Regions from separate parts of the Ornithinicoccus sp. genome, predicted to be linked through region 1. Evidence: predicted binding sites of a transcription regulator. Region 1 holds the regulator's gene; the other holds the start of a gene.
The links. Region 1 encodes LexA, which represses DNA repair genes until DNA is damaged. Its sites were predicted from a motif close to TCGAACANNTGTTCGA; they were not measured.

Region 1 (15,348 bases):
GCCCAGGTGATGTGCGGGCCGGTGATCGTGTTGTTGCAGGGCACCGTCAGCACCGTCGCGGTGCTCGCCAACCTGCTCGCCGCCCCGTTGGTGGCACCCACGACCGTCGCGGGCATCGTCGCCGCCCTCACGGCGGTCGCTTGGGTGCCACTGGGGGTGGCCGTGGCCTGGGTCGGGGCGCTCCCCGCGTGGCTGATCGGCCGGATCGCCCGCTGGTGCGCGCTCGTGCCGATGGGTCAGGTGGACTGGGTGGAGGGCGCGGCCGGTGCCTGGCTGCTGACGGCCCTGACCGCGGTTGTGCTGCTGGCCGGACCGTGGCTGCGGGCCCACGCCGCCCGCCATCCGGCGGTGTGGGCGGGCGGCCTCGTGCTGGTGTTGGTGTGGCTGTGGCCGCTCCCGCGGGTGGCGTGGCCACCGGGTGGGTGGGTCGTCGTGGGGTGCGACGTGGGACAGGGCGATGCCTTCGTGGTGCCCAGCGGGCCGGGTCGTGCCGTCGTCGTCGATACGGGACCGGACCCCGACGCGGTGGTGCGCTGCCTGCAGGACCTGCAGGTCCGGCAGGTGGACGCGCTCGTGCTCAGCCACTTCCACGCCGACCACGTCGGAGGCGTGGGCGGGATCCTCGAGCGCCTTCCCGTGGGCGCGGCCTACGTGACCCCGGTGCGTGACCCGCCGTGGGAGGCCGACCGGGTCCTGGGTGAGCTCTCCGCGGCGGGCGTGCCCGTCTTCGAGGTGACCGCGGGGCATCGGCTGGCCTGGGGCGACGTCGCTGCGGAGGTGGTCTGGCCCCCGGCAGACCCGCCCGCCACGCTGGGGGCGAACGACGCCAGCGTCGTCCTCGACATGGTGGCTGGGGAGGGCGGAACCCGGCTGCTCTTCACGGGTGATCTGGAGCCCGCCTCGGCCCGACAGGTTCGCGCGGCGGTCGCGGGGGAGACCTTCGACGTGCTCAAGGTGCCGCACCACGGGTCCGCCGCCCAGGATCCGGACCTGCTCCTCGACTCCGGGGCACGGGTCGCGCTGATCGGGGTGGGGGAGGACAACACCTTCGGCCACCCCACGCCCACGGCACTGGGACTGCTGCGCGAACTTGGGGCGGTGGTGCTGCGGACGGACCTGCACGGCGACTACGTCGTCATCGGGGACGCGGCGGGGCTCGCGGTGCGGGTGCGCAACGGATGAGCGCTCCACGGCTACAGCGTCATCCTGGTGCCGCCGATCGAGACGACCGCCAGCGCGTCGCCCACCCGGACGTGGATGACGTCGTGGTCGCGGCCGGCACCACGACAAGGCCGCCGGGTCGGGGATCGCTCCCCGGCCCGGCGGCCTCGTGGATGAGTCAGCCGAAGCTGCTCAGGCGGTCAGGACCTCAGTCCTCGACACCGTCGGCGATGTCGTCCTGGATGCCCTGGGACACCGCGGAGGTGCCACCGAAGATGACGACCTTGCTGGCGCCGAGGCGAGCGATCTCCGCCTCGATGCCCATGCCGTGGGTGCCGTCCAGGTTGGCAGCGCTGCCCGGGACCAGCAGGACGGGGACGTCCTCGGACCCGGCCAGGGCGCCGCCCGCGAGGGCGTCGGCGTACTGCTGGCCGGTGGCCACGTACACGACGTCGGCGGACTCGTAGCCGGCCGAGATGGCCAGACCCGTCTTGTACCGGTCGGCGCCGGAGAGACGGTCGGAGGCGCCCACCTCGGCGGCGACGGCGTCGCTGACGGCCGAGGTGCCACCCAGCACGACCACGTTGGCGTCCGGGACGGTCGCCAGGTAGTCGGCGGTCGCCGCCGGCACGCTGTCGGACTCGACCAGGACGATCGGGGCGTTGTCCCGCCCGGCCGCGGCCGAGCCGGCCAGCGCGTCGGCGAAGGCCTTGTCACCGTCGCCACGGGCGACGTAGACGGTCGAGGGGTTGTCGAACTCGGCGGCCAGCAGGGCGGCCGTCTCGTAGCGGTTGTTGCCGCCGACGCGACGGACGTCGTCGGCGTAGTCGCCGAGCTCGGCCTCGATACCGGCGGTCACGACGCCCTCACCACCCAGGACGACGATGTTGTCCGGGGCCAGGTCGGTCAGGGCCTCCTTGACCTGGGTGTGGAACTTGGCGGAGGACAGGTCCTCGTCCTGGCCGCGCACCAGCAGCACCGGAGCGGCGTCGCCCTCCGGGGTCTCCAGGGTGCCGACCTGGCCGTTGGCCGCGGCGGCACCGCCGGCGAGCGCGTCGGCGAAGCCCTGGCCCGTGGTGACGTACACCGTGTTGACGTCGTCACCGTAGTAGGTGGAGATCTCCGCAGCGGTGTCGTAGCGGTGGGCACCCTCGTAGCGCACGACCTCCAGGGCCGGGGGCTCCGGCTCGTCGTCGTCGACCGCGTCGAACAGCGCCGGCAGGTTCAGGCTGCCCTCACCGAAGGTCTCGTTGTTCTCGTCCGGGCCGCCACAGGTCGGGTCCGCGCTGTCGATGGCGGACTCGTCCAGCAGGGCGATGGTGCCGTCGACGTCACCGACCAGCTCGGGGAACTCGCTCCACAGCAGGGCGATCGAGCCGGCCGCGTGCGGGGCCGCCATCGAAGTGCCGGTCATCAGGCTGTAGCCGCCACCGGGCACCGAGGAGAGCACGTCGGTGCCGGGGGCGCCGATGTCCACACCGGGCTCGAGGTCCTCACCGGGACCGCGGCTGGAGGACTCGTTGATGGTGCCGTCCTGCTGGTAGTTGCCGACGGAGTAGGCGCCGTCGTTCCACGCGAAGGACCCGACGGTGTCACAGCCGGGGCCCTCGTTGCCCGAGGAGAACACGCCGAACATGCCGGCGGCCCGCCAGGACTCCAGGAGCTCGTTGATCTCCGGGTCCGGCACCTGACCGGCGGTCAGGCCCCAGGAGTTGTTGATGATGTTGGGCCGCTGGGCCGGGTCGGGGTCGGAGCCGTCGATCCGGGTCGGGGCCAGGAACCACTCCCAGGTGGCGAGCAGGTCCGCGCCGTTGACGCAGCAGCCGGAGGTGCCGATCCACTGGGCGCCCGGGGCGACGCCGATCTGGTTGTCGCCGTCCTCGCCGACCATGGTGCCCGTCACGTGGGTGCCGTGGCCGTGGGTGTCGATCGGGGTGTCGCTGCCCCCGGTGCTGTCGAACCAGTTGTAGTCGTCGGAGCCGGTCTCGGTCCCGCGGTAGGAGGGAGCCAGGGCCGGGTGGTCGCCCTCGACACCGGTGTCAAAGGTGCCGACGACGATGCCCTCACCGGTCGTGCCGTACTCGTCCCAGATCTGGGGGGCGCCGATGTTGTCCAGGCCCCAGGTGGTCTCCTGCGGGGCGAGGTCGGAGGAGCTGCTCACGGGCTCGACCAGGGTCGGCGTCCAGTCGGCGCCGATGCTGTTCACGGAGTGGGTGCCGACCAGGGAGTCGACCAGCGCGCTGTCGGCGTTCTCGACGAACACCGAGTTGTTCACCCAGAAGGTGCGGTACTCGACGCCGGCCTCGTCCAGCTGGGCCACCACGTCGGCCTGGGCCTGCTCGGAGTAGGTCGTCAGGGTGTCGTAGACGAACTGCCCCCGGTCTTCCCAGGACATGCCGTAGGCGGCCGACAGGTCGGCCTTGCCGCCCAGGTACACCCAGACGTCGGTCGTGCCGTTCTCCTCGAGCTGAGCCTCGACCTCGCTGGTGACGATGGCCAGGCCCGTGTCGTCGTGCTCCGGCGCTGCCCCGGCGGTCATGGCGGGAGCCATGCCGGCCAGGAGCCCGAAGGCCGCGACGGCCACCAGGCCGCGACGGGTCCTCTTGCTTGCTTGAACCACTGTTCCCCATTTCGATGTGCACAGCGGGAGGCCCCAAGCGGTCCCCCCGGCGGTGAGCCTCGGACGCCCTCCCGCGGAAGGAAACCTAGCAGGCGCACCGGCACGGGACCCAATCGGGGTCGGGTCCGCGCCAGGGGCCCGACGGGGCCGGTCAGACGTGTTCGTCAGTCGTTCACCCGGGCGTCAGCCGGCCGACACCGGCTGGCCCGTCTTCAACTCCTTGGCGCTGGCGCAGAGAGCGTCCAGGGTGGCCCTGACGGCGGGGACCCGCTGCAGGTCGGGGGTGGTGACCATCTGCACGGCGCGGCTGGAGTGGGGGCGGACCGGTCGGGTGACCACGTCCGGGTGGGAGACGGAGGAGAGGATCAGCTGGGGCACCAGGGCCACCCCGAGTCCGGCGGCGACCAGACCGAGCACCGCGACGTAGTCCTCGGTCTCGAACGACACGTCGGGGGTGAAGCCTGCGGTGTGGCTCAGGGACAACAGGTGGCCGCGACAACGGGGGCACCCGGCGATCCAGGACTCCCCGGACAGCTCGGCAAGGTGGATCTCGTCCTGGTCGGCCAGCGGGTGGTCGGCGGGCAGTGCTGCGAGCACCGGGTCGTCGAGGACGTCGCGCACCACCAGCCCCTGAAGGTCGTCCTCGCCCCGCCCGACGTCGGTGCCGTCGTAGGTGAAGGCCACGGCGAGGTCGCAGGTGCCCTCGCGTAGCGCGGCCAGGGACTCCGGTGGCTCGCCCTCGGAGAACTGGACCACGATGCCCGGGTGCGCCGCCTTGACGCGGGCCAGGGCGCGCGGCACCAGGGTCGCCGAGGAGGAGGGAAAGGCCATCAGGCGGACCCGTCCCGCCTGGAGTCCGGCGATGGCCGAGACCTCTGCCTGGGCGTTGTCCAGGGCGGCCAGCACGTGGACGGCGTGCCGGGCCAGCACCTCGCCGGCCTCGGTCAGCCGGACGCTGCGGCCGTTGCGCTCGACCAGGGCGGTCCCGCTGCGCTTCTCCAGGCGCCGCACCATCTGGGAGATCGCGGGCTGGGTGTAGCCCAGGGAGTGCGCCGCGGCAGTGAAGCTGCCCTCATCGGCGATGGCCTTCATGACCCGAAGTCCCGCTGCGTCGAACATTCCCAAACGATAACGCAACCTAATGGCAGGGGACAGGTTCGCAACAGGCGGGGCGAGCATTAGTTGTGATTATGAAAATCTAACAGATTCCTTCGTTGCGTCATGGGGCGAGATCGGCGACAGTGGAGGGTATGTCGACAGTCGCCGCCGGTGCTCAGCTCACGCCCGCCGCCGAGTCGGTGCCCGAGCAGGCCGCTCGGTCCTGGGAGCGGGTGCCCGGCTACCTGAACGCCGCCACGCTCGGACTGCCGCCCCGCCACGTGGTCACGGCCATGCAGGAGGCCGTCGCCGAGTGGGCCGCTGGCCGTGCCTGCCCCACCCGCTACGACGGCCACGTCAACGCCGCGCGCCGTTCCTACGCGGACCTGGTGGGGGTGCCGGTGAGCCAGGTGGCCGTCGGTTCCCAGACGTCGGTGTTCGCCGGCGGGGTGGCCGCCTCGCTGCCGGACGGTGCCGAGGTGGTGGCGATCGAGGACGACTTCACCTCGATCCTTTTCCCGTTCCTGGTGCAGCAGCAGGCCGGCCGCGACCTCACCGTGCGGCTGGTGCCCCGAGAGGGGCTCGCGGACGCGGTGGGGGACTCGACCGACCTCGTCGTGTTCAGCCTGGTGCAGAGCGCCTGCGGCCGGCTCGTCGACGCGGCCGCGGTGACCGAGGCAGCCGCCCGGCACGGGGCCCTGACCCTGTGCGACACCACGCAGGCCGCGGGCTGGATGCCCGTGGAGGCGGGCATGTTCGACCTCACCGTCTGCTCGGCATACAAGTGGTTGTGCCAGCCCCGCGGCACCGCCTACCTGACGGTGCGCCCGGACGTGGCCGAGCGGCTCCAGCCGGTCGCCGCCGGCTGGTACGCCGGGGAGTCCATCTGGGCCTCGACCTACGGACCGGGCATGCACCTGGCGCAGGACGCCCGTCGCTTCGACGTGTCGCCGGCGTGGCTCAGCTGGGTCGGGGCCGAAGCCGCCGGCGAGGTGTTCGCCGGGCTCTCCATGGAGCAGGTGCGGGAGCACACCGGCGGGCTGGCCGACCGGGTGCGGGAGGTGCTCGGGCACGAGCCGTGCGGCCGACCGGTCCTGGCGCTGCCGGACCCCGGGGGTGAGTTGGCCACCCGACTGGCCGAGGCCGGCGCCGTGGTCGCCTCGCGCGGCGGCGGTGTCCGGATCGCCTTCCACCTGTGGAACACCGAGGACGACGCGGACCTGGTCCGCTCGGTGCTGACCGCCTGAGCCGGGGGCAACCCGCCCCGACAACTCGCCGTCACCTCCCGGTCCGGGTGTCGTTCACACGCGGGTCACGCACACCCTCTTCCCTGGGGGTGTGCTGCACCACCACATCCCGACCGGCGACCCGGTCGCCGCCCAACTGGAGGCGGCCCGGGCCCAGGCGCACCACGGCCCCGCCGCCACCGGCACCCGCCACGGCACCGCCCTGTGCCTGTCCGGCGGAGGGTTCCGGGCCGCGCTGTTCCACCTGGGCGCCGTCCGCCGGCTCAACGAGCTCGGCGTGCTGGCCAGGCTCCGCACGGTCAGCGCCGTGTCCGGGGGAGCCCTGGTGGCGAACCTCCTGGCCGACCCCCGCCTGGTCTGGCCCGATCCGGACGGACCTCCCGCGCCGGTGCAGGGCCTGGAGGAGTTCGTCGCCGAGCCGCTGCGCCGCCTGACCGCCCGCAACGTGCGCACCCCCGCCCTGCTCGCCCGGTTGCAGCCGTGGCGCGGGGGGCGGTCCGGCGCCATGATCCAGACCCTCGCCGGGGAGCTGCTCGCGGTCGTCCCGTGGTGGGGGACGGACCTGCGGGAGGCCCGGCGGGGCGGTCCCGCCATCCTGACCACGGCCACGGAGGTCGGCTACGGCGTCACCTGGCTGTTCGCCGACGCCCGCAGCATCGGGCCGCGCGGCCGGATCGGTGACCACCGGCTCGGCTACGCGGCGCCGCCGCCCGGCCTGCGGGTGGTCGACGCGGCCAGCGCCTCCCTGGCCTACCCACCCATCTTTGAGCCGCTCGTGCTGGACGGGTCCGGGCTGGGGCTGGTCGGTGGGGTGCCCGACGCCGATGAGGACTCGAGCGTCCACGACGCGATCGGTGGCCGCATCGAGCTGGCAGACGGGGGTGTGGTCGACAACCTGGCGATCGAGCAGGTGTGGGCCGACCACGAGGCGGTGCTCGTCAGCGATGGCGGCGCGGTCTTCCGCGGGAGGGGCCCGGGGTCGGTGTTCGGGCAGCTCTGGCACCTGCTGTCCATCGCCTCCTCCGGTGGCCACACCACGCGGTTGCGCTGGTTGCGGGCCAGCTTCTCCCAGGGGCTGGTGGAGGGAGCGACCTGGTCGATGGAGGCCTCGAACGCCGTCGCCCCCGCTGTCCCGGAGCACCGTCCCGGCGCCGGCGGCCCGCTCTACCCCCCGGACACGGTCGCCGTGATCAACCGGGTGCGGACCGACCTGGACGCCTTCGACCCCGCCGAGCAGATGGTGCTGGAACGCCACGGCTACCTGGTCGCCGACGACTCGCTGCGCCGTCACGCACCGCAGCTCGTGCCCCGCCTGGTGCCGCTGCGCCCACCCCACGACGCCGTCGGGGACCCCGACTGGGTCACCGAACTGCTGGCCGGGTCCGACCGGGTCCGACCCTGGGGCCGGGCCACCCTGGAGACCGCGGCCAGGTGACTGCCCGCCCGCGGGCGGATCGGCATACGGTGGACCGGTGGACCCCTCCCTCGCCCTGCCGCCGCGGACCGAGGTCGACGAGGCGGCGTATGCCGAGTTGCGGCGCACGGTGGCGGCCGGCCGTGTCGTGGTGCTCGCCGGGGCGGGCATGTCGACGGCCTCGGGGATCCCCGACTACCGCGGGCCCGACGGTCAGCGCCGGGTGCAACCGATGCAGTACGCCGAGTTCCTGGCGTCCACCGAGAACCGGCGCCGTTACTGGGCCCGGAGCTTCGCGGGGTGGCGACGCTTCGCGGCGGCCGGACCCAACGCCGCCCACCGGGCCCTCGCGGCGCTGGAGACGGCTGGCCTGGTGTCGGGGGTGATCACCCAGAACGTCGACGGTCTGCACCAGCAGGCCGGCTCCCGCAACGTCCTGGAGCTGCACGGGAACCTGGCCCGGGTGATCTGCCTGTCCTGTGACGAGGCCTACGACCGGGAGGTCGTGCACGAGTGGCTGGCCCTGGCGAACCCGGGGTTCACGGCCGACGCGGGGCAGGTGCGACCGGACGGTGACGTGGTGCTGCCCGAAGGCGCGGTGGCGCGTTTCCGGCTAGCGCACTGCGTGGTGTGTGGCTCGGACCGGCTGAAGCCGGACGTGGTGTTCTTCGGCGGGTCGGTCGCCAAACCGCTGGTGGAGCGGGCCTTCGAGATGGTCGAGCAGGCGGGGGCGCTGCTGGTCGCGGGGTCCTCCCTACAGGTGATGAGCGGATACCGGTTCGTGCGGCGTGCCGCCCGGCTCGACATGCCCGTGATCTTGCTGACACGTGGTGCCACCCGTGCCGAGGCCGAGGCCACGATCAGGCTCGATGCGCTCCTGGGCGACGTGCTGCCCCGCCTCGTCGACGACCTCGGGTGAGGGAGTGCGCGACGGCGTGACCGCGCCACGGTGGTCCCGGTCGCGCCGGCGCCGGGGGAGGGCTACCGTCGGAGACAGGGACCGGGACGTCCCCGCTCCCTTTCGCCCGGAGGTGCGCGATGAGCATGACGCAGGAGCAGCTATCGGGGGCGGCCGGCCAGCCAGTGTTCGACTTGGACCGGCGCCCGGCGGGCCACTTGGTGGAGGTCTTCCTCGACTCCGGTGACGGGCACCCCGCATGGGCGCTCATCCGGCACGGTGAAGGGGTCCGGGTCGTGCCGTTGTATGGCGCGGTCCAGCACGAGGACGGGCTTCTGGTGCCCTACTCCGGGGAGGCGATCGAGTACGGCCCGACGCTGACCGAGGACCCCGACGCGGTGCAGGCCACGCCGGACGCGTGGCTGACCTACTACGGGCTGCGCGGGGCGGTGGGGGCCGACCCGGAGCTTGACGTCCCCGCCGAGCAGGAGCACCTGGCGCGCGGTCTCTCCGGCTACTCCTCGGACCGTCCCGCGGCGCACGCTGCCTCCTATGCCGGCGGGCACCACCCTGGAGCCCAGCATCTGCAGCGCATGGGTTTGTACCCCGGGTGAGGGGGTCCGCAGAGATGACGGTGCCGCCCGCCGAAGGGGTTGGAGGGGTCGGCGGGCGGCACCGGTCTGTGCCGCGACACAGCACCGCCCGTCCGGGCGGCTGGCGCGGGTGTCCTCAGATGCGGCGTAGCACCGCCGTGACCTTGCCCAGGATCACGGCGTGGTCGCCGTCGATCGGGTCGTAGGCCTCGTTGTGCGGCATGAGCCAGACCTTGCCGTCCTTGCGGCGCAGGGTCTTGACGGTGGCCTCGTCGTCGAGGAGCGCGGCCACGATGTCGCCGTTGTCGGCATCCTGCTGCCGCTGCACCACGACCCAGTCACCGTGGCAGATCGCGGCGTCCACCATGGAGTCGCCGACGACGTTGAGCAGGAAGACCTCGCCGTCCCCGACGAGTTGCTTGGGCAGCGGGAAGATGTCCTCGACCGCCTCCTCTGCCAGGATCGGCCCGCCGGCGGCGATCCGGCCCACGAGCGGCACGTACTGGGCCTCCGGGCGGGCATCGCCGATGCCGGTCTCGTCAGCGAACCCTGACGGGACCGCAGCCTCGTCGTGGTCGGCGGCCACGCCGCCTCCTGCGGACCTGCGGTAGCCGGTGCTCTGCCCGTCAGCCCCGGGCAGCACGATCTCGATCGCCCGCGGCCGGTTCGGGTCCCGGCGCAGGTAGCCCTTGCGTTCCAGCATCTTGAGTTGGTGTGCCACCGAGGAGGGGGAGGTGAGCCCGACGACCTCGCCGATCTCGCGCAGGCTGGGGGGATAGCCCCGCGTGTCGACCGACTCGCGGATCATGTCCAGCACCCTGCGCTGCCGCACGGTCAGCTCCGGGCGGCTTGCGTCACGGTCCGGGAACTCGTGGATCTTGGCCATTGTCTTCTCCTACCCCTCGTGCCTATTCCTGCTGGTCAGACGCTCTGTCGGTGGCGTCTGTTGTGCTGTGCCTCATGAACAAGCGTACGACCAAGACCCGCCGTGGGCAAACATCTGTTCGACGCGGCGTGTCGACAGGAGTCGTACGACTGTGCTACACATGGGACAGACGTTCTATCGCACGCGTGTTCGCGACGATCGGGACGACCGACGAAAGGGAGAGCCAATGAGCGCAGCACCGGTACTGCACGACCTGGACGACGCACCCGCGCAGCGGGGCAGCCGGGGCGGTCGCGGGCACCTGCGGCTGGTCCGCCCGGGCGAGCCGGCTCCGGTCCAGGCCCACCCGGCGACGCCCGCCCGGTTGCGGGTGGTGGGTGAGGACGCGAGGACCACGGCCCCGCGCCGGGCGCGCGCCCGCATCACGCGACGGGGCCGCCTCGTCGTGACCGGCACCGTCTCCCTGTTGGTGGCCGTCTCGGTGGCGGCCCTGGTCGCCACGATGGCGCCCGCGGGGGCGTCGAGCTCGGAGACCGTGGTCGTGCAGCCGGGGCAGACCCTGTCCCAGATCGCGGCCACCGAGTTGCCGGAGCTGCCCCTGGACGCGGCGATCGTGCAGATCCAGTTGGCCAACGAGATGAACACGTTGCACGTGCAGGCGGGCCAGACCCTGGAGATCCCCGGCAACTGAGCAGCAGGCGACGATCCCCGCGGGCTGGAGGGGAGCCCTCAGTTCTCGGGGGTGCGCCCGTCTTCCTCGGGGGAGGGCTCGCTGTCCGCGGAGGACTCGCTGTCTTCGGCCATGACGGCATCCCACAGGGCGCCCATCTGGTCGACGGGTAGGTAGAAGCCGCTGATGTTGGAGTCGAACATCAGCCCCGCGATGTCGGCGGAGCGGTACGCGGCCGCCGAGTCGACGACCTCACCGGGCGGCAGGGCGATGGCGGCCAGGTCCTCGCCCTCGGCGATCATCTGCTGCTGTACGGCAAAATGCCGAGCGCGGGCGGCGTCGGTGAAGGCCAGCAGCACCAGCTGACCGTCGACCTCCGCGGCGGCAGGTGACTCCAGCCCCTCCTCACCGACCGCGATGAACCACCAGTGCGGCAGGTGCATGGTCACGCGCCACAGGGCGGCCATGCCGACCCTGTCGTCCGGACCCTGGACCTGCGCGACGAGACGGTCGATCTCCGACTCCCCGGGCGTCGGCTCGCCGGTCGCCGGGAGCACCGGGTCGGAGGGCGCACGGTCGTCGTGCTGTGGTTCGTGAGGGTCACTCATGCCTCCACCTCACCACAAAACCGGGGTGCATACCGCATTGTCGACCGGGATCAGACCCCGTCTGCCGCGGTCAGGACCGGTCCGTGGCCCTGGAGGGCAAGCACCGTTTCGTCGGCGCTGACGGTGACGCGTTCGCCGCGGACCGACAGGTCCACCGGCTCTCCCGACTCCACCTGGAGGGCGATCTCCTCCTGTCGCACGGTGACCCGCAGCCGGGACCCGTGCCAGGACATCGGCCAGGACAGTTCGCTCCAGTCCGCCGGCAGCCGGGGGTCGAGCGTGAGCTCGCCGTGGTGGTCCCGCATGCCGCCGAATCCGCCGACCAGGGCGCTCCACACGCCACCGGTGGAGGCCACGTGGACCCCGTCGGTGGTGTTGCCGTGCCGGTCACTGAGGTCGACGAACAGACCCGCGTAGAAGTAGCGCAGCGCCAGATCGGCGTGGCCCACCTCGGCGGCGACGATGGACTGCACGACCGCGGACAGCGTCGAGTCACCCGTGGTGATCGGGTCGTAGTACTCGAAGTTGGCCCGCTTCTCCTCGGCAGAGAAGTCCTGCCCCGACAGGTACATCGCCAGCACCACGTCGGCCTGCTTGAGCACCTGGAACCGGTAGATGACCAGGGGGTGGTAGTGCAGCAGCAGGGGCCGCTTGTCCGCCGGCGTGGTCTCCAGGTCCCAGACCTCGCGCTCCAGGAAGTGCGTGTCCTGGGGATGCACCCCGACCGCCGCGTCGTAGGGGATGAACATGCCCTCGGCGGCGGCCTGCCAGGCCTCGACCTCGTGGGGCTGCAGCCCGAGCCGGGCCACCGCGCGGGCGTGCCCGGCCGGGTCGGTAGCGGCCAGCTCGGTGATCGCCGACACGGCACGGTCCAGGTTGTGGCGGGCCATCACGTTGGTGAACAGGTTGTCGTTCACCACGGTGGTGTATTCGTCCGGGCCGGTGACACCGTGGATGTGGAAGGCCTTGTCCCCGTTGCCCTGCCAGAACCCCAGGTCGGCCCACAGCCGGGCCGTCTCCACCAGGATGTCCAGGCCCTCGTTGAGCAGGAAACCCCGGTCGCCGGTCGCTCGGACGTACTTGTCGAGGGCAAAGGCGATATCGGCGTCGATGTGGTACTGCGCGGTGCCGGCGGCGAAGTAGGCGGAGGCTTCCTTGCCGTTGATCGTGCGCCACGGGAAGAGGGCGCCCTCCTGGGCCAGCTCGGCCGCCCTGGCGCGGGCCGCCCCGAGCATCCGGTGCCGGAACTGCAGGGCGTTGCGCGCCGCCTGCGAGGAGGTGTAGGTCAGGAACGGCAGCACGTAGATCTCGGTGTCCCAGAAGTAGTGGCCGCCGTAGCCGGAGCCGGACACCCCCTTGGCCGGGACCCCACTGCTGTCGGCGCGGGCGGACGCCTGCGCGAGCTGGAACAGGTTCCACCGGACGGCCTGCTGCAGGGCCGGCTGGTCGGCGATCCGGACGTCGGAGCGGCGCCAGAAGTCCTCCAGCCAGGCCCGCTGGTCGGCCACCAGGGCGTCAGGCCCGGCAGCGGTGACGCGGTCCAGGGTGCGCCAGCACCGGTCGGCGAGCTCCCGGACGGGCACCCCCTTGGAGGTGTGCACCGCGACCGTCTTGGTCAGCCGGATCGGCTGGCCCCGACGTGCCGTCACGGAGTACACGTGCTTGGCCAGGTCCTCCTCGGCGGTGATCTCCTCGGTGAAGTCGCACTCGGTGTCGAGCGTGTGCTCGGCCGCCACTGCGATTGTCATCCGGGACTCGTGGCAGCGGTAGCCCAGGAGCATCCGGTCCTCCCGCACCTCGCTGGCCTGGGGGTCCAGCACCCGGCGGGAGAACTGCTCGGCCTTGCGGGGATCCATCCCCTCGCCCATGGCGGCGGCGCTGACGTGGTACTCGTCGGAGCCGTCCTGCCGGTTCAGCAGCTGGGAGGACAGCACGACCGGGGCGTCGCCGTCGAGGAGCTCGACCTCCATCTGGAGTAGCGCGACGTGTCGCTCGGTGAAACTGACCATCCGGGAGGAGGTGATCCGCACCCGGGTCCCCGAGCTGGTCGCCCAGAGCACCTCGCGGCGCAGCACCCCGTCACGGAAGTCGAGGGTCCTCTCGTAGCCGTCGAGGTCGGCGTCGGCGAGCAGCAGGGGCTCGTCGTCGATGTAGAGCTTGATGGTCTTGGGGTCGGGGATGTTGACGATCGTCTGCCCCACCCTGGCCAGCCCGAACGCGTCCTCGGCGTGCTCGATCTTCCAGGTCTCGTGGAAGCCGTTCACGAACGTGCCGTGGGTGTGGGTGTCCCGCCCCTCCTCGGGGTTGCCGCGCATCCCCAGGTAGCCGTTGCCGACGGCGAAGAGGGTCTCGGTCTGCCCGAGGTCGGTGGTGTCGTAGGCCGTCTCGCGCAGCGCCCACTCATCGATCGGGAACCGGGTGCGCTCGAGCGGGTCGACTGGTGCCGGAGGCAGGTGCGGTGACGGGTGCTCCAGGTGGGTCATCCTGCCCCGCCCTCCCCGCCGAGCTCGTCGGCGTCGACGGGGTCGCTGGGCACGATCAGGTCAGCCAGGTCCTCCACGACCAGCTCGGCGCCCGCGCCGGTGAGCGCCTGCGCACCCGCCCCGCGGTCGACGCCAACGACCAGGCCGAAGTCACCGGCGGCGCCGGCCCGGACCCCGCTGATCGCGTCCTCCAGCACCACGCACAGGGTGGTGGGGACGCCGAGCTGCTCCGCGGCATACGTGAAGGTGTCCGGCTCGGGTTTGCCGGGCAGGCCCTGCTCGGAGGCGACGGTCCCGTCCACGACGACGGTGAACCGGTCGGCCAGGCCGGCGGTCCGCAGCACGTCCCCGGCGTTGCGCGAGGAGCTGACCACCGCGACCTGGACCCCGCACTCGGCCAGGTGGTCCAACAGGAGGACGGACCCGGCATACGGGTCGATCCCCTCGGTGTGGAGCACCTCGTTGAACAGGACGTTCTTGCGGTTGCCCAGCCCGCACACGGTGCGGGCGTCAGGGTCGTCACCGGGGTCACCCTGCGGCAGGTCGATGCCGCGCGAGGCCAGGAAGGCGGCCACTCCCTCGTAGCGCGGCTTGCCGTCCACGTGGGCGTAGTAGTCCTCGTCGGTGTAGGGCGCCTGGCCCTCCTGGTCGGCGAGGAAGTCGGTGAACATCCGGCTCCAGGCTCGCATGTGCACCTCCGCCGTGGGGGTGAGGACACCGTCGAGGTCGAACAGGGCTGCGTCGTAGTCGTCCCAGTGCACCCGCCCAGCGTAGGGGAAGGTGGGCCCGGCTCAGTAGATCGTGAAGCTGGCGAAGGCGCGGTCCAGTGCGGCCAGGTCGTCCTCGGTCGCCACGTAGGTCACCATCACCGCCGTGTAGGTCCGGTCGCGGTTCGATGCCAGCAGCGTCACGACGAGCCCGTCGGTGCCCTCGCACTGGCTCCAGATCTGGTAGAGCCCGGAGTACATCGCGTCCGAGAAGTCCTCGGTGAGCTGCTCGGCGCACACCTCCTCGTAGGTGTAGTGGCTCAGGATGTCGCGCTCGCTGCCCTGGTAGGGGCGGAGGTAGAAGACCAGCCCCGGATGGGTCCAACCGGCGCGGAACGCGGCCATGTCGTCGGAGGCGCCGATGAACGGCCAGCCCTCGGGGGAGTTGTCCGGTGAGGTGTCCCGGTCGTGCCACTGGACCGGGACGTCCACTTGGATCGAGCCGGTGTCGTCGGTGATCGTCTCGAAGGTGTATGTCGTGTCCTCGCCTCCGCCGGAATCGCCCCCGTCGGCCACCTCGTCACCGACCTCGTCGGCCAGCGACAGGATCGGCTCCAGGTCGGCGTCACCGTTGATCTCGCCGCGTAGGACCTCGGCGGTGTCCCACCGCAGCACCTCCACGCTCAGGGTGTTGCTGCCGCCGCTGCGGATCACGTCGCAGTACTCGGCGTAGGTTCCTGCCGTGGCCATCGGCAGCCCGTTGAGGGTGAGCACGATGTCACCGGGCAGCAGGCCGGCCCGGGACGCGGGGGTGCCGGCCTTGACGCCCGCCACCCAGATCCCGCTCAGCGCCAGCTGCTCGTCGAAAAATGGCCAGCCGTTGATGCCCAGCGACTCGGTGTCACCCTCCTGCAGTCTCTCGACCATCGGCTCGGCCAGGTCAGCAGCGATCGCCCAGAACTG
Region 2 (15,348 bases), 990 kb from region 1:
TCGCAGTGGGTGCAGATGTCCCGCCAGATGCTGCCGATGTCGGGGTGGGACAGCGAGGACTGCTCGCTGAGCAGGTCCAGGATCGAGTCCTTGACGACCCTCTTCAGCTGGGCCGGGAGGGCCTGGTCGGCGATCCGGTTGGCCAGCATGTCCGGCTCCAGGTCCAGGAACTCCTTGAGCCGGTCGGGGCCGATCAGGGACACCAGGGACCGCCACTCGCCGCCGTCGTCGCGCAGCAGGTAACCCACGGAGCAGCAGTGCGGGTGCGAGCACGGCAGGGCGGTGAGGTCGCGCCAGGTGACCCTCCCGTCGGTCTGCGGCCCCAGCCGCGCCAGCACCCCCGTGTGGGTGAGGCGCTCCATCGCGTCGATGCCTGTGGACCGCCCGGAGCCGAAGACGGGCTGGATGGTGACCCCGCCGACGTAGGGGGTGCGCAGACCCAGGTCCAGCACGTCGCCGATCTCGTCGTCGTTGACGCCCAGGGCCGCGGTCATCGTGAGCGTGGTGAAGATCCCTGCCGCGGACAACCGCTCGAGGGCCCGCTCCTTGAACCGGCGCAGGTCGGCCGCCCGGTGGTGCTTCGAGGCCCGGGCGGTCAGACCGTCGAACTGCAGGTAGACCTCGACCCGCTCGCGGTGCTTCGCCAGCAGCGCGAGCAGCGCGTCGTCCTGGGCGATGCGCAGCCCGTTGCTGTTGACCAGGATCCGCACGATCGGGCGGGCCACTGCAGCCTCGATGAGCTCGGCGAACTGGGGGTGCAGCGTGGGCTCGCCACCGGAGAGCATCAGCACGTCCAGCCGGTTGTGCTCGCGGGACAGCCGTGTGTCGATGGAGGCCAGGATCTCCTCCAGCGGCGCCGTCGCCATCAGCTGGGGGGCGGAGTCGGCGAAGCACGTCGGGCAGCGCAGGTTGCAGTGGTCGGTGATGTCCTCCAGCAGGATGCAGGTGTGCTGGGTCTGCATCTGCGGCAGGCCGTCCAGGTATGCCGAGGGGACCGGTTTGAAGTTGCCGCTCAGGTCCGCGGTGTGCTCCTTGGTCGGTGCCGTCCACTGCTCCAGGTAGCGCAGGATCTCGGCCGACTCGTCATACAGGGTGCGCACGAACCCGTGGTCCGGACAGCCGCGCTCCAGGAAGACCCTGCCGTCGCGCTCGGCCAGCCACCCGGACAGGCGGCGCACCTCCTCCAGCGGGCGGTCCGGCGCCTCCTCGTGGCAGTGGGGGCAGAACGCGTTGACGTAGCGGTGCACCCGGAAGTCGCGCAGCCGGGCGCCGGGGCCGATGGTCTGTGTCACGAGAGACTCCTCATCGGATGCTGCGGACCAGGTCGGGGGGTCAACGTGTAGCGGCCCCTGCGGGCCTGCCACGCTACCCGGGCCAGGAGCAGGGGCAGCACCAGGCCCAGGAACAGTTGCGGGCGGGTCAGCCCCCACCAGACGACCTCGTTGCCGCGGACGAACTCGACCAGGAACCGGAAGGTGCCGTAGGCCGCGACGTAGAGCACGAACGACTCGCCGGCGGGCAGCCGGTCCCGCAGCACCGACCACAGGACGGCGAACGCGACCAGGTGGAAGGCGATCTCGTAGCCGAAGGAGGGGTGCAGGGCGACCCCGGCAGGCGGGCCGAGACGCTCCGCGGTCGCCGCGTCGAGGACCGGGCCGAAGCCGAGCGGGTTGGGGGTCCCCGGCAGCTCGGTGAGCAGGCACCCCCACCGGCCGACGGCCATCCCGAGCGCCACCGCCGGGGCGAACAGGTCCCCGGTCCGTGCGCGGTAGCCGCACAGCCGCTTGGCGATGTGCACGCCCAGCCAGGCCCCGACCAGGCCGCCCAGGATGCTCCGGTTGCCGAACGCCCACTGCTCCATCAGCGTGGCGTTCGTGCGCAGGTCGGCGTCCTGCAGCCACGTCCCCAACCGCATGAACACGGCGCCGCCGAAGAGTGCGCCCGTGACGACATACAGCAGCCGTTCGTCGGTCTGCCCGGTGTGCCTGGCCTGCACCACGAAGACCGCGAGCGCGACCAGCACGCCCAACCCCACGAAGAACTCGTGCGTCGGCACCGGCAGGTCCGTGCCGAGCAGGTCGCCCAGGGTCGGGTACATGCTGGCCAACATATCCGCCGGGCACGTTGTGAGGGGGACCACAGCGCGCTGGCGGAATCCCTCGATGTAGTTGATCGTTCAAATGACCATGACCGTTGACACTGCCGCAGCCACCGACCTGATCGCCCTCGACCCGCAGGCGCAGGACCTGCTGTTCCGCGAGGCGCGGACCGCGAACGCCTTCACCGACGAGCCGGTGACGCGCGCCCAGGTCGAGGCCATCTACGACCTGATCAAGTGGGCTCCGACGGCGATGAACGCCCAGCCGCTGCGGGTGGTGCTCCTGGAGAGCGCGGAGTCGCGTGCCCGCCTGCTGCCGCACCTGGGCGAGGGCAACCGGGCCAAGACCGGTGCGGCCCCGCTCACGGCGATCCTGGCCGCGGACACCGCCTTCCACGAGGAGCTGCCGCGCACCTTCCCGCACGCGGCGGGCCTGAAGGACATGTTCGAGGCGAACGAGGACGGCCGGCGGGGCGCGGCGCGGCTCAACAGCGCCCTGCAGGTCGGCTACTTCATCCTCGGTGCCCGTGCGGCGGGCCTTGCTGCCGGACCGATGACCGGCTTCGACGCCGCGGGCATCAACGCCGAGTTCTTCCCCGACGGCGAGCACGAGGTGCTCGTGGTCGTCAACCTGGGGCAGCCGGCCGAGGACGCCTGGATGCAGCGCCTTCCCCGGTTGGAGTTCGACGAGGTCGTCACCGCGCTCTGAGCGGCGCACCGTCAGGCGGTCCTGGGGGGCGCCGGGCTGCCGTCAGGCGGTCTTGGCGGGCTCGAGCAGGTACACCGGGATCTGCCGGTCGGTCTTCTCCTGGTACTCCGCGTACGGCGGGAAGGCGGCCACCGACCGCTCCCACCACTCCTCCCGCTCGGCCCCCTCGGCGAGGCGGACCGTCGAGCCCGGCGTGATGCTCGGTGCCGTCCTGGACCGCGACCTGCGGGTGCGCGGTGAGGTTGTGCACCCACACCGGGTCGGTCGGACTGCCGCCCTTGCTGGCGACCGCCGCATAGGTGCCCTCGTGCTCCACCCGCATCAGCGGGACCCGCCGCAGCAGACCGCTGCGCGCGCCCCGCATGGTCACCACGACCACCGGCCGCCCGTAGACGTCCGCCGCGTCGGTCGTCCCCGCCGCGTCGATGGCATGGAGTTGCTTCTTGACCCAGCCCTCTGCCGGCTGGATGTAGTCCTCGCTGTTGGTCATGATGGTGCAAGTCCCTCCGCCCCCAACTTCTTCCGCCGGGCCTAAGATGCCCGCATGGCGCAGGGTGAGGACCGGGTCGAGGACGCGGCCGACTTCGTGGGGGCTCCCGACGGGTTCGAACGCCTCTGGACGCCGCACCGGATGGTCTACGTCCAGGGGGAGCGGCCGCCGAGCCAGGCGGGGGAGGGCTGCCCGTTCTGCGACGCGCCGGGCAAGGAGGACGGCGAGGGCCTCATCGTGCACCGGGGGGAGCACTGCTACGTCGTCCTCAACCTGTTCCCCTACAACCCCGGGCACCTGCTGATCTGCCCCTACCGGCACCTGCCGCTCTACACGGAGCTGACCGACGAGGAGACCACGGAGTTCACCGCCCTGACCAAGGCCGCGGTCACCGCGCTGGGTGAGGCCTCGGGGCCGGCCGGGTTCAACATCGGGATGAACCAGGGGCAGGTCGCCGGGGCCGGCGTCGCCGCCCACCTGCACCAACACGTCGTCCCGCGCTGGGGCGGGGACAGCAACTTCCTCCCGGTCATCGCCCAGACCAAGGCGCTGCCGCAGCTGCTCGAGGACGTCCGCACCCGGCTCGTGGCCGCGTGGCCCACCGCCTGAGCACGCCACCACCCAGTTACGCTGTCCTCGCCATGCTCAACCGCTACGCCCGTGCGCTCTTCACGGCCATCTTCACCCCCATCGCCCGGATCCTGCTGCGGTGGGGGGTCAGTCCCGACGCCGTGACCCTGGTCGGGACCCTCGGGGTGTGCGTGGGGGCCCTGGCCTTCTACCCTCGCGGCGAGCTGTTCTGGGGCACGATCTTCATCACCTGTTTCGTCTTCACCGACCTCATCGACGGCACGATGGCCCGGATCTCCGGCCGGACCAGTCCCTGGGGCGCGTTCCTGGACTCCACCATGGACCGGCTCGGCGACGGCGCGGTCTTCGGCGGGCTGGTGCTCTACTTCACCGGGGTCGGCCGCGACGACCTGTCCGCCGCCCTCGCGCTGGCCTGCCTCGTGCTCGGCTTCGTCACCAGCTACGCCAAGGCGCGGGCCGAGGGCCTGGGGCTGACCGCCGACGTGGGGATTGCCGAACGCGCCGACCGGCTGGTCGCCGTCCTGGTCACGACCGGCCTGGTGGGCCTGTTCCTGCCGATGTGGGTGCTGACCACGGTCCTGGCGCTGCTGACGGTGGCCAGCCTGGTCACCGTGGTCCAGCGGGTCGGCACGGTCCGACGACAGACCCGCGTGGGTATGCCGTGAGCCCGGTGGGCGCCGTCGGTGCCGGTCGCGCGGTGGCGGGGCGGGCCTCGGACACGGCGTCGCTGACCGCCTACCGGCTCGGCTGGCGCGGGGTCCGCCTGCTGCCCGCGGCTGCGGCCTACCGGCTGTTCGACGGGATCGCGGCCGCGATGCACCGACGCGGCGGCACGGGCGTGGACCGGATGCGGGAGAACTACCGCCGGGTCCGCCCCGAGCTGGACGACGCCGCGCTGGAGGAACTCACCAGGGAGGGGTTGCGCTCCTACCTGCGCTACTGGTGCGAGTCCTTCCGGCTGCAGGACCGCACGGCCGACCAGTTGGCCCGGACGGTGCGCGCCGAGGGCGACGGCCCGGTCAGGACGGGGCTGGCGGCCGGCACCGGCGCGGTCTGCTTCCTCGGACACCTGGGCAACTGGGACACGGCGGGGGCCTGGGCCACCCACCACCTGGCTCCCGTCACCACGGTGGCCGAGCGGTTGCGGCCCGAGGAGCTGTATGACGAGTTCGTCCGCTACCGCGAGGGGCTCGGCATGCGGATCCTGCCCCTGAGCGGGGGTGCGTCGCCGTTCCGGGAGCTGGTCCGCACGGTGCGGGCGGGGGGATTCGTCCCACTGCTGGCCGACCGGGACCTCACCGACTCCGGGGTCCAGGTGACCTTCTGCGACCGGCCGGCCCAGATGGCGGCGGGCCCGGCGGCGCTGGCCCTGGCCACCGGCGCGCCGCTCTATCCCGTCACCACCCACTACGAGCCCGACCCCGCACCGCGCCCCGAGGCCGGGGGTCACCGGCTGGTCATCACCTTCGGCCCGGCGCTCACCCCGCGGGACTCCGCCGCGCAGCGGGAGGAGCAGGTCCGGGACCTCACCCAGCAGTGCGCCGACTTCCTCACCGGGGCCGTGCGTGCCCACACCGAGGACTGGCACATGATGCAGCGGGTGTTCGTCCCGGAGCCGGCCACCGGTCCGGAGGTCCCCCGGTGAGGGTCGGTCTGGTCAGTCCGTACTCCTTCGCGGTGCCCGGCGGGGTCCAGCTGCACGTGAAGGACCTGGCGATGGAGCTGATCCGGCGGGGGCACCAGGTCAGCGTGCTGGCGCCCGCCGAGGGCGACACCGCGCTGCCCGACTTCGTGGTCAGCGCCGGGAGCGCCGTCCCGGTCCGCTACAACGGGTCGGTGGCCCGGCTGGCCTTCGGGCCGCAGGCCTCCGCCCGGGTCGACGCGTGGCTGGGGGAGGGCCAGTTCGACGTCGTGCACATCCACGAGCCGGCTGCACCCAGCGTCTCCCTCCTCGCGCTGTGGGCCGCGCAGGGGCCGGTGGTCGCGACCTTCCACACCGCCACCCTGAAGTCCCGCGCGATGCTGGTGGCCAACCCGATCCTGCGCCCCAGCCTGGAGAAGCTCTCGGCCCGGATCGCCGTGTCCGAAGCCGCCCGGCAGACGGTCACCGCCCATCTCGGGGGCACCACCGTGGTCATCCCGAACGGCGTCTACGTCAAGGACTTCCGGCCCGAGGCGGGCGACCACCGCCGCTGGGGAGCCCGCACCGAGGGCCCCCGGATCGTCTTCCTCGGCCGGTTCGGGGAGCCCCGCAAGGGGCTGTCGGTGCTGACCCGGGCCGTCCCCGCGATCCTGCGGCAGCACCCGGATGCCCAGATCCTGGTCGCCGGTCCGGGCGACGTGGCGGAGACCGCGCGGGCCCTGCCCGACCGGATCGCCAAGGTCACCCGGTTCCTGGGATCCCTGAGCCACGCGGAGAAGGTCTCGCTGCTCTCCGGCGCCGACGTCTACGTGGCGCCCAATACGGGAGGCGAGAGCTTCGGGATCATCCTGGTCGAGGCGATGGCCGCCGGTGCGCCGGTCGTGGCCTCGGACCTGGACGCCTTCGAGGCCGTGCTGGACCACGGGCGGGCAGGGGTGACCTTCCCCGTCGGTGACGCAGAGGGGCTGGCCCGGGAGGTCTGCGGCCTGTTGTCCGACCCGGAGCGCCGCCGACGCATCGCCGAGGCCGGGTCGGCCCGCGCCTGGATGTTCGACTGGTCCCGGGTGGGGGAGCAGGTGCTCGCGGTCTATGACTCGGTCCGCTCGACCAACCTGCCGCAGGTCGCGCTCGAGCCCAGCCCGAGACCCTGGACAGGATGGTGGCGTCGATGACGGTGTCCCCGGTGACCGAGGCCCTGATGTATGCCGGGCTGGCGCTGGCCCTGGTGCTGGCCGTCGGCTGGTTCCTGTCCTACACCGCCGTGCGGCTGGACCGGCTGCACCACCGGATCCAGGCCACCGCCGCGGCCCTGGACGCCCAGTTGGTGCGCCGTGCCGACGCCACCCTGGAGGTCGCCCTCGGGATGCACCTGGACCCGGCCACCTCCACCCTGCTGGCCACCGCCGCCAACCAGGTGATGGGGGCCAGCGGCGCCTGGACCCCCGAGCGGGCGGCCGCCGAGGCCGAGCTCACCGGGGTGCTGCAGGCCGCCTCCGAGGCGCTGGGCACGCTGGAGGGTCCCGCCGACGAGGCGGGCGCCGAGGCGCTGCAGCGGCTGCACGGGGCCGGGGTGCGGGTGCAGCTCGCCCGCCGGTTCCACAACGAGGCGGTGCGCGACGTCGCGGCGCTGCGCGGCAGCTGGGTCGTCCGCTGGTTCCGGCTCGCCGGGCACGCGGAGCTGCCGCAACCGGTGACCTTCGAGGATGCCTGGCCGCCCATCGCCGTAGACTGAGGCTGCGGCCCCCGCGCCCCACGACATACCCACCCCGATCACCCCCCTGTCACCGAAGGACGTCACGCGCATGAGCAGCAACGAAGCCCCCAACCAGCACCAGGCCGGGACCACCCGGGTCAAGCGGGGGATGGCCGACATGCTTAAGGGCGGGGTGATCATGGACGTGGTCACCCCCGAGCAGGCCAAGATCGCCGAGGACGCCGGCGCCGTCGCCGTGATGGCCCTGGAGCGGGTCCCGGCCGACATCCGGGCCCAGGGCGGGGTCTCCCGGATGAGCGACCCCGACATGATCGACGGCATCATCGAGGCCGTCTCCATCCCGGTGATGGCCAAGGCCCGCATCGGGCACTTCGTCGAGGCGCAGGTGCTTCAGTCCCTCGGCGTCGACTACATCGACGAGTCCGAGGTGCTGACCCCCGCCGACTACGCCAACCACATCGACAAGTGGGCCTTCACCGTGCCGTTCGTGTGCGGTGCCACCAACCTGGGCGAGGCGCTGCGCCGGATCACCGAGGGCGCGGCGATGATCCGCTCCAAGGGCGAGGCCGGCACCGGCGATGTGTCCAACGCGACCACCCACATGCGATCCATCCGCGCCGAGATCCGGCGGCTCACCAGCCTGTCGGAGGACGAGCTGTATGTCGCCGCCAAGGAGTTGCAGGCGCCGTTCGACCTGGTGCGGGAGGTCGCTCGCGAGGGACGGCTGCCGGTGGTGCTGTTCACCGCCGGCGGCATCGCGACCCCGGCCGACGCCGCGATGATGATGCAGCTGGGCGCCGAGGGCGTCTTCGTCGGCTCGGGCATCTTCAAGGCCGGCAACCCGGCGGAGCGCGCCGCGGCCATCGTCAAGGCGACCACCTTCCACGACGACCCCGACGTGATCGCCAAGGTCTCCCGCGGCCTGGGCGAGGCCATGGTCGGCATCAACGTCGACGAGATCCCGCAGCCGCACCGGCTCGCCGAGCGCGGCTGGTGACCCGACACCGCCCCCGCCGCCACACCGCATACCGACCACCGGCCCGACGCACCCGTGCGGATCGGGGTCCTCGCCGTCCAGGGCGACGTCGCCGAGCACCTGAGGGTCCTCACCGCGCTGGGCGCCGAGGCGGTCACGGTGCGCCGGCCCGCCGAGCTGGCCGCGGTCGACGGCCTGGTGCTGCCCGGTGGTGAGTCGACCACGATCGACCGGCTGCTGCGGATCTTCGAGCTCGAGGAGCCGTTGCGGCAACGGCTGCGCGAGGGGATGCCCGCCTACGGCTCCTGCGCGGGGCTGATCATGCTCGGCTCCCAGGTGCTCGACGGCCGGCCCGACCAGCGGTGTCTCGGGGGACTGGACGTCGCCGTGCGGCGCAACGCCTTCGGCCGGCAGGTCGACTCCTTCGAGGCCGATCTCGAGATCCCGGGGCTGCCGCGGGCCGCCGAGGGGCCGTTGCGCGCCGTGTTCATCCGGGCACCCTGGGTCGAGCGGGTCGGTCCGGACGTGGAGGTCCTGTCCACGGTGCACCACGAGGGCAGCGAGCGGGTGGTCATGGTCCGCCAGGGCGCGGTGTTGGCCACCTCCTTCCACCCGGAGGTCACGGCGGACACCCGCGTGCACGAGTTGTTCGTCGACATCGTGCGGGCAGGTAACATCGGGCACCGATCCGGACCGAGCACCAGCAGGAGCAAGGGAGACCGATGAGCGGGCATTCCAAATGGGCGACCACCAAGCACAAGAAGGCGGCGATCGACGCCAAGCGCGGCAAGCTGTTCGCCAAGCTGATCAAGAACATCGAGGTCGCGGCGCGGACCGGCGGTGGTGACCCGGCGGGGAACCCGACCCTCTACGACGCCATCCAGAAGGCCAAGAAGACCAGCGTCCCCAACGACAACATCGACCGGGCCGTCAAGCGGGGCTCCGGCGCGGAGGCCGGCGGCGCGGACTGGCAGGCGCTGACCTACGAGGGCTACGCCCCCGGTGGTGTCGCCCTGCTCATCGAGTGCCTGACCGACAACAAGAACCGCGCCGTGATGGAGGTCCGCACCGCGCTGACCCGCAACGGCGGCAGCATGGCCGACTCCGGCTCGGTGTCCTACCTGTTCAACCGCAAGGGCGTGGTCCTGGTCGCCAAGGAGGGCCGCTCCGAGGACGACATCCTCGAGGTGGTGCTCGACTCCGGCGCCGAGGAGGTCACCGACATCGGGGAGTCCTTCGAGATCGTCAGCGAGGCCTCCGACATGGTCGCCGTCCGCACAGCCCTGGTCGACGCGGGCATCGACTACGACTCCGCCGACCAGCAGTTCCTTCCCAGCGTCGAGGTGCCCCTGGACCTGGAGGGGGCCAAGAAGATGTTCCGGGTCATCGAGGCGCTGGAGGACTGCGACGACGTCCAGAACGTCTACGCCAACGGCGACGTCAGCGACGAGGTGCTGGCAGAGCTGGACGCCGAGGAGGACTGAGGCCGTATGCCGATCCGCACCCTCGGCGCGTCGGCCCCCCGGACGGGGGATGGGTGACGTACCGTGGTGCTGCGAACAGGTGTTCGCAGACGGTGTGAGGGAGGCGAGTACGGTGCGAGTCCTCGGGGTCGACCCCGGGCTGACCCGGTGCGGGCTCGGCGTCGTCGAGGGACGCGCCGGGCGCCCGTTGCGGATGGTCGCGGTGGGAGTCGTGCGCACCCCGGTGTCCGACGAGCCGCAGGAGCGTCTGCTGAGCCTGCAGACCGAGCTCGACCAGTGGCTGGCCGACTACCAGCCCGACGCCGTGGCCGTGGAACGCGTCTTCGCCAAGGCCAACATCAAGGGGATCATGGGCACCGCCCAGGCCTCGGCGGTGCCGATGCTGGCCGCGGCCCGGCTGGGGCTGCCCCTGGCGATGTACACCCCCACCGAGGTCAAGGCCTCCGTCAGCGGCAACGGCCGGGCCGACAAGGCCCAGGTCACCTCGATGATCACCCGGATCCTGGGCCTGGACGTCGCGCCCCGGCCGGCGGACGCGGCCGACGCCCTGGCCCTGGCCATCTGCCACGTCTGGCGCGGCGACGCCCACGACCGCCGGCACGCTGCAGCGGCCTCGGACCTGATGGTGCGCGCCCAGCGCCAGGCCGCGGCCGCCGGGCCCAACCGGTTGGCCCAGCTCCACGCCCAGGCCCGCTCCCAGCCGGTGGCCGGCCGGCGCGAGATCGTGGCCCCGCGCGGCACCGTCCCGGGCCGGGTGATCCGGCCCGGTAGTTCACCACAGAACGGACCAGCACGATGATCTCCTCGGTGCGCGGCACCGTCCTGCACGTCGGACTCGACCATGTGGTGGTCGAGGTCGGCGGGGTGGGGCTGCACGTCCACACGACCCCCGCCACCGCCGCCGAGTGCCGGACGGGGAGCGAGGCCAGGCTGGCCACGACGCTCGTGGTGCGGGAGGAGTCGCTCACCCTCTACGGGTTCCCCGGTGCGGACTCCCGGGCCCTCTTTGAGCAGGTGCAGACGGTGTCGGGCGTCGGGCCCCGCCTCGCGCTGGCGATGCTGTCCGTGCACGCCCCCGACGAGGTGCGCCGGGCGATCTCCGCCGGTGACCTGGCCGCGCTGACCAAGGTCCCGGGCATCGGGCGCAAGAGCGCCGAGCGCCTGGTGCTAGAGCTGCGCGACAAGATGACTGTCGCCGGCCCGGCGACGCCGGATGCCGCGGCCGGCGCCCCGGGCTCCGGCACGCTGGACGCCGCGCAGGAGCAGGTCCGCGAGGCCCTGGTCGGGCTGGGGTGGAGCGCCAAGCAGGCCGAGGACGCGCTCGGCAGGGTCGCCAAGGCCGACGCCGTGCCCGACCAGGTGTCCGAGCTGCTGCGGGCCGCGCTCCGGGAGCTGGGACGGTGAGCGGGCCGGAGGAGGACGGCTCGCTGGACGCCACCGCCCGGGTGGTGGACGCGGACTCCACGGAGGAGGAGCGGCGCATCGAGGCGGCCCTGCGGCCCCGCCGGCTGGCCGACTTCCCCGGGCAGCAGCGGGTGCGCGAGCAGCTGGGGCTGCTGTTGGAGGCCGCCCGGCGCCGCCAGTCCCCACCGGACCACGTGTTGTTGTCGGGCCCGCCCGGGCTGGGCAAGACGACCCTGGCGATGATCATCGCCGCCGAGCTGGAGCAGCCGATCCGGATCACCAGCGGGCCGGCGATCCAGCACGCCGGGGACCTGGCTGCCGTCCTCTCCTCGATGAGCGAGGGCGAGGTGCTCTTCCTCGACGAGATCCACCGGATGTCCCGTCCCGCGGAGGAGATGCTCTACCTGGCCATGGAGGACTTCCGGGTCGACGTGATCGTGGGCAAGGGGCCGGGGGCCACCGCCATCCCGTTGGAGCTGCCGCCGTTCACCGTGGTCGGCGCGACCACCCGGTCCGGGTTGCTCCCGGCGCCGCTGCGGGACAGGTTCGGATTCACCGGGCACCTGGACTTCTACCGCACCGAGGACCTGGTGCACATCCTGACCCGCAACGCCACGCTGCTCGACATCGAGGCCGACCCCGCGGGTATCGAGCAGATCGCCTCCCGCTCCCGGGGCACCCCACGGATCGCCAACCGCCTGCTGCGCCGGGTGCGTGACTGGGCGCAGGTGCACGGACGTCACATCGTGGACCTGCCCGCCGCGGAGGCGGCCCTGACCCTGTTCGACGTCGACGCCCGCGGCCTGGACCGGCTGGATCGCGCCGTCCTGGAGGCGCTGTGCCAGCGGTTCGGTGGCGGCCCGGTGGGGCTGAGCACGCTCGCCGTGGCGGTCGGGGAGGAGCCGGACACCGTGGAGACGGTCGCGGAGCCGTTCCTGGTCCGGGAGGGATTTATGGTGCGCACCCCGCGGGGACGGGCCGCATCACCGCTGGCCTGGCAGCACCTGGGCCTGTCAGCACCCGCCGGCACGACCGCGCAGGAGCCGCTGCCCTCGCTCGATGAGGGCGGCCGGTTCGGGGGCTGACCCGCCGAGGAGCGGGGTGTCTTTGGTCGCTACAGGTCGCTCACCTAGACTGCCCCGGGTGCACGCCGTGTGGTGCGTGCCCCGCGCGTGCCCCACGGGGTGCTGCTCCACCGGACGTTTGTAAGGACCCACCATGTCGTTTCAGGCCGCGGCGAGTTCGTCGACGGGCGGGGGCTTCGGGACGCTGATCCTGCTGGCCCTGCCCCTGATGCTCATCGCCTACATGATCTTCTCGCAGCGGCGCAAGGCCCGGGCGATGCAGCAGATGCAGTCCGAGTTCCAGGTCGGCGACGAGGTGATGACCAGCACGGGTCTGTACGGCCGCATCGCGCTGCTGGACGAGGGGATCGTGCACCTGGAGGTTGCCCCGGGGGTGCAGGTGCAGTGGGACCGACGTGCGATCGTGCGCTCCCCGCGGGCCGGTGCCCCGAACGAACCCGGCACCGAGCCCACGGAGTGATGCGTTGATGGCCAGGAAGCGCAAGCACTCCCGCAACAGGACAGCAATCCGCACGATCGTCGCCCTCGGCTTCATCATCGCCATGATCTTCGGGGGAGTGGCGGGTGCCGCGATCTGGGGCAACCCCAAGGGGCAGCTGACACCGCTGCTGGGGCTGGACCTCGCCGGTGGGCGGCAGATCGTGCTGGAGCCGGTGGTCGAGGGGAACGCCGAGGTCTCCGGCGAGCAGGTCGAGCAGGCGATCGACATCATCCGGCGCCGCATCGACGGCAGCGGCGTGGCGGAGTCCGAGGTCTCGCGGCTGGGGAGCACAAGCATCTCGGTGGCGATCCCCGGCAACCCGACCCAGTCCCAGCTGGATGCCCTGTCGCGGTCCTCGCAGCTGCAGTTCCGCGCGGTCCTGCACGCCGAGGACAACATCCCGTCCCAGAGCGAGTCCACCCCGACCCGGCAGATCCCGCTGCCGACCGGTGCCCCCGACGACGCGTCCGAGACCGCCGTCCCCGGCGAGGATCCGTCCGTGAGCGAGCCGAGCGGCCCGCTGGAGGACGAGGCGACCGCGACCGACGGTGCCTACCCCGAGGGCCTGTTGTCCGCGGGGGACGCGACCGGGTCGCCGGACGAGGAGGTCACCACAGAGGACGAGGTGGAGGTCACCGACCTTCCCGCGGAGACCGACGGGGCGGCGCCGACCGACGCCAGCGACTTCGCCTGGATCACCCCGGAGCTGCAGGAGCAGTTCATGGCCCTGGACTGCTCCGACCCCGAGGCCGCCTACGACGCCACCAGCGAGAACACCAACGAGGCCACGGTCGCCTGCTCCGCCGGGGGCCTGGAGAAGTTCATCCTGGGCCCGGCCGAGCTCACCGGGGCCAGCGTGGCCGACGCCGACTCGGGTCTGGAGATGGGCCAGGCCGGTCCCACGGGCCGGATCCAGGTCAGCCTCACCTTCGACAACGAGGGCCGCGAGGCCTTCCGCCAGATCACCTCCCGACTGGTGGGCTTCCAGCAGCCGGACCCCCGCAACCGGTTCGCGATCGTGCTGGACCGCGAGATCATCTCCGCGCCCGGGGTCAACGAGGCGATCCCGAACGGCACCGCCAGCATCGCCGGTGGCTTCACCAACGAGTCCGCCGAGACCCTGGCCAACCAGCTGAAGTTCGGTGCGCTGCCGATGTCCTTCACGATCCAGACCAGCGAGCAGATCAGCCCGACGCTCGGTGGCGAGCAGCTGCGCTGGGGGATCATCGCGGGCATCATCGGACTGTTCCTGGTGTTCGTCTACTCCCTGCTGCAGTACCGCGCGCTGGGCCTGGTCACCGTCGGCTCCCTGATCGTGGCGACCGGACTGACTTACGCGACGCTGACACTGCTCGGGACGACGCACAACTACCGACTCACGATGGCCGGGGTCACCGGTGTCATCGTGGCCATCGGTATCACCGCGGACAGCTTCATCGTCTACTTCGAGCGCATCCGCGACGAGGTGCGGTCCGGTCGGCCGTTGCGCTACGCGGTCGACACCGGCTGGCAGCGGGCCCGCGGGACGATCATCATCTCGGACGTCGTCAACCTGATCGCGGCCGGCGTCCTGTACTGGCTGTCCGAGGCCAGCGTGAAGGCGTTCGCCTTCACCCTCGGCCTGACCACGATCATCGACCTGCTGGTCGTCATCATGTTCACCCACCCGGTGGTCAGCATCCTGGCCAACACCCAGTTCTTCGGTCAGGGCCACAAGTGGTCCGGGATGGACCCGGAGCGGCTGGGCGCCAAGCGTTCCACCTACCTGGGCCGCGGTCAGTTCTCGGTGCCCGAGCCGAAACGCAGACGGCATACCCGCGAGGAGCTCGAGGGAGGGATCGTCTGATGTCCAGTTTCGCCCAGCTCGGCAACGACCTGTTCACCGGCAAGCGGTCGGTGAACGTCGTCGGCCGACGCAAGGTCTGGTATGCCGTCGCCGGTGTCCTGCTCCTGGTGTCGCTGCTCGGGATCTTCGGTCGTGGCCTCAACTTCGGCATCGAGTTCACGGGCGGCACCGAGTTGCGCGTCGGCAACGTGACCCAGATGGAGGGCTACGAGAGCCGCGCCACCGAGGCCATCAGGACCGTCACCACCGACAGCGGGGAGGTCGCCTCGACCCAGATCGGTGACAGCACCGTCCGGATCCAGACCGGGGAGATGCCCGCCAACGAGGCCAACGAGGCCGCGGCAGCGCTGGCGGAGGAGTTCGGCGTGACCGGCGACGACGTCACCTCCTCGGTGGTGGGACCCTCCTGGGGAGACACGGTCACCACCAAGGCGATCCAGGCGCTCGTGGTGTTCCTGGTGCTGGTCACCATCGTGCTGGCCTTCTACTTCCGCACCCTGAAGATGGCGTTCGCCGCGCTCGTGGCGCTGCTGCACGACGTGGTGTTCACCGTCGGGGCCTATGGCCTGCTCGGGATCGAGATCTCCCCAGCGTCGATGATCGGCTTCCTGACCATCCTCGGCTACTCGATCTACGACACGATCGTGGTGTTCGACAAGGTCAAGGAGAACACCGAGCACGCCTTCGACACCAAGCGACAGACCTACGGCGAGGCCGCCAACCTCGCGGTGAACCAGACCATGGTCCGCTCCATCAACACCTCGGTGGTGGCGTTGCTCCCGGTCACCGCGATCATGGTCATCGGGATCCTCTACATCGGGCCCGGCA

Region 2: the regulator LexA is predicted to act here: its motif matches at 9,776-9,791, upstream of ruvC (crossover junction endodeoxyribonuclease RuvC).

The regions. Positions count from the first base shown of each region.
Region 1 covers NZ_CM169976.1:1,637,523-1,652,870, forward strand. The annotation lists gene AC1QRC_RS08320 (ComEC/Rec2 family competence protein) at 1-1,182, shown strand, start outside; gene AC1QRC_RS08325 (cell wall-binding repeat-containing protein) at 1,370-3,745, opposite strand; gene AC1QRC_RS08330 (LysR family transcriptional regulator) at 3,965-4,900, opposite strand; gene AC1QRC_RS08335 (aminotransferase class V-fold PLP-dependent enzyme) at 5,032-6,126, shown strand; gene AC1QRC_RS08340 (patatin-like phospholipase family protein) at 6,218-7,561, shown strand; gene AC1QRC_RS08345 (NAD-dependent protein deacetylase) at 7,599-8,459, shown strand; gene AC1QRC_RS08350 (hypothetical protein) at 8,579-9,052, shown strand; gene lexA (transcriptional repressor LexA) at 9,168-9,917, opposite strand; gene AC1QRC_RS08360 (LysM peptidoglycan-binding domain-containing protein) at 10,144-10,608, shown strand; gene AC1QRC_RS08365 (hypothetical protein) at 10,647-11,195, opposite strand; gene AC1QRC_RS08370 (glycoside hydrolase family 65 protein) at 11,246-13,678, opposite strand; gene AC1QRC_RS08375 (HAD family hydrolase) at 13,675-14,439, opposite strand; gene AC1QRC_RS08380 (S1C family serine protease) at 14,470-15,348, opposite strand, start outside.
Region 2 covers NZ_CM169976.1:2,625,566-2,640,913, reverse strand. The annotation lists gene AC1QRC_RS13185 (radical SAM protein) at 1-1,292, opposite strand, end outside; gene AC1QRC_RS13180 (prolipoprotein diacylglyceryl transferase) at 1,289-2,098, opposite strand; gene AC1QRC_RS13175 (malonic semialdehyde reductase) at 2,187-2,807, shown strand; gene AC1QRC_RS13170 (nitroreductase/quinone reductase family protein) at 2,794-3,297, opposite strand; gene AC1QRC_RS13165 (HIT family protein) at 3,352-3,906, shown strand; gene pgsA (phosphatidylinositol phosphate synthase) at 3,939-4,553, shown strand; gene AC1QRC_RS13155 (phosphatidylinositol mannoside acyltransferase) at 4,559-5,533, shown strand; gene AC1QRC_RS13150 (glycosyltransferase family 4 protein) at 5,530-6,702, shown strand; gene AC1QRC_RS13145 (LemA family protein) at 6,699-7,262, shown strand; gene pdxS (pyridoxal 5'-phosphate synthase lyase subunit PdxS) at 7,333-8,241, shown strand; gene pdxT (pyridoxal 5'-phosphate synthase glutaminase subunit PdxT) at 8,296-8,946, shown strand; gene AC1QRC_RS13130 (YebC/PmpR family DNA-binding transcriptional regulator) at 8,943-9,704, shown strand; gene ruvC (crossover junction endodeoxyribonuclease RuvC) at 9,817-10,503, shown strand; gene ruvA (Holliday junction branch migration protein RuvA) at 10,500-11,108, shown strand; gene ruvB (Holliday junction branch migration DNA helicase RuvB) at 11,105-12,193, shown strand; gene yajC (preprotein translocase subunit YajC) at 12,327-12,653, shown strand; gene secD (protein translocase subunit SecD) at 12,661-14,520, shown strand; gene secF (protein translocase subunit SecF) at 14,520-15,348, shown strand, end outside.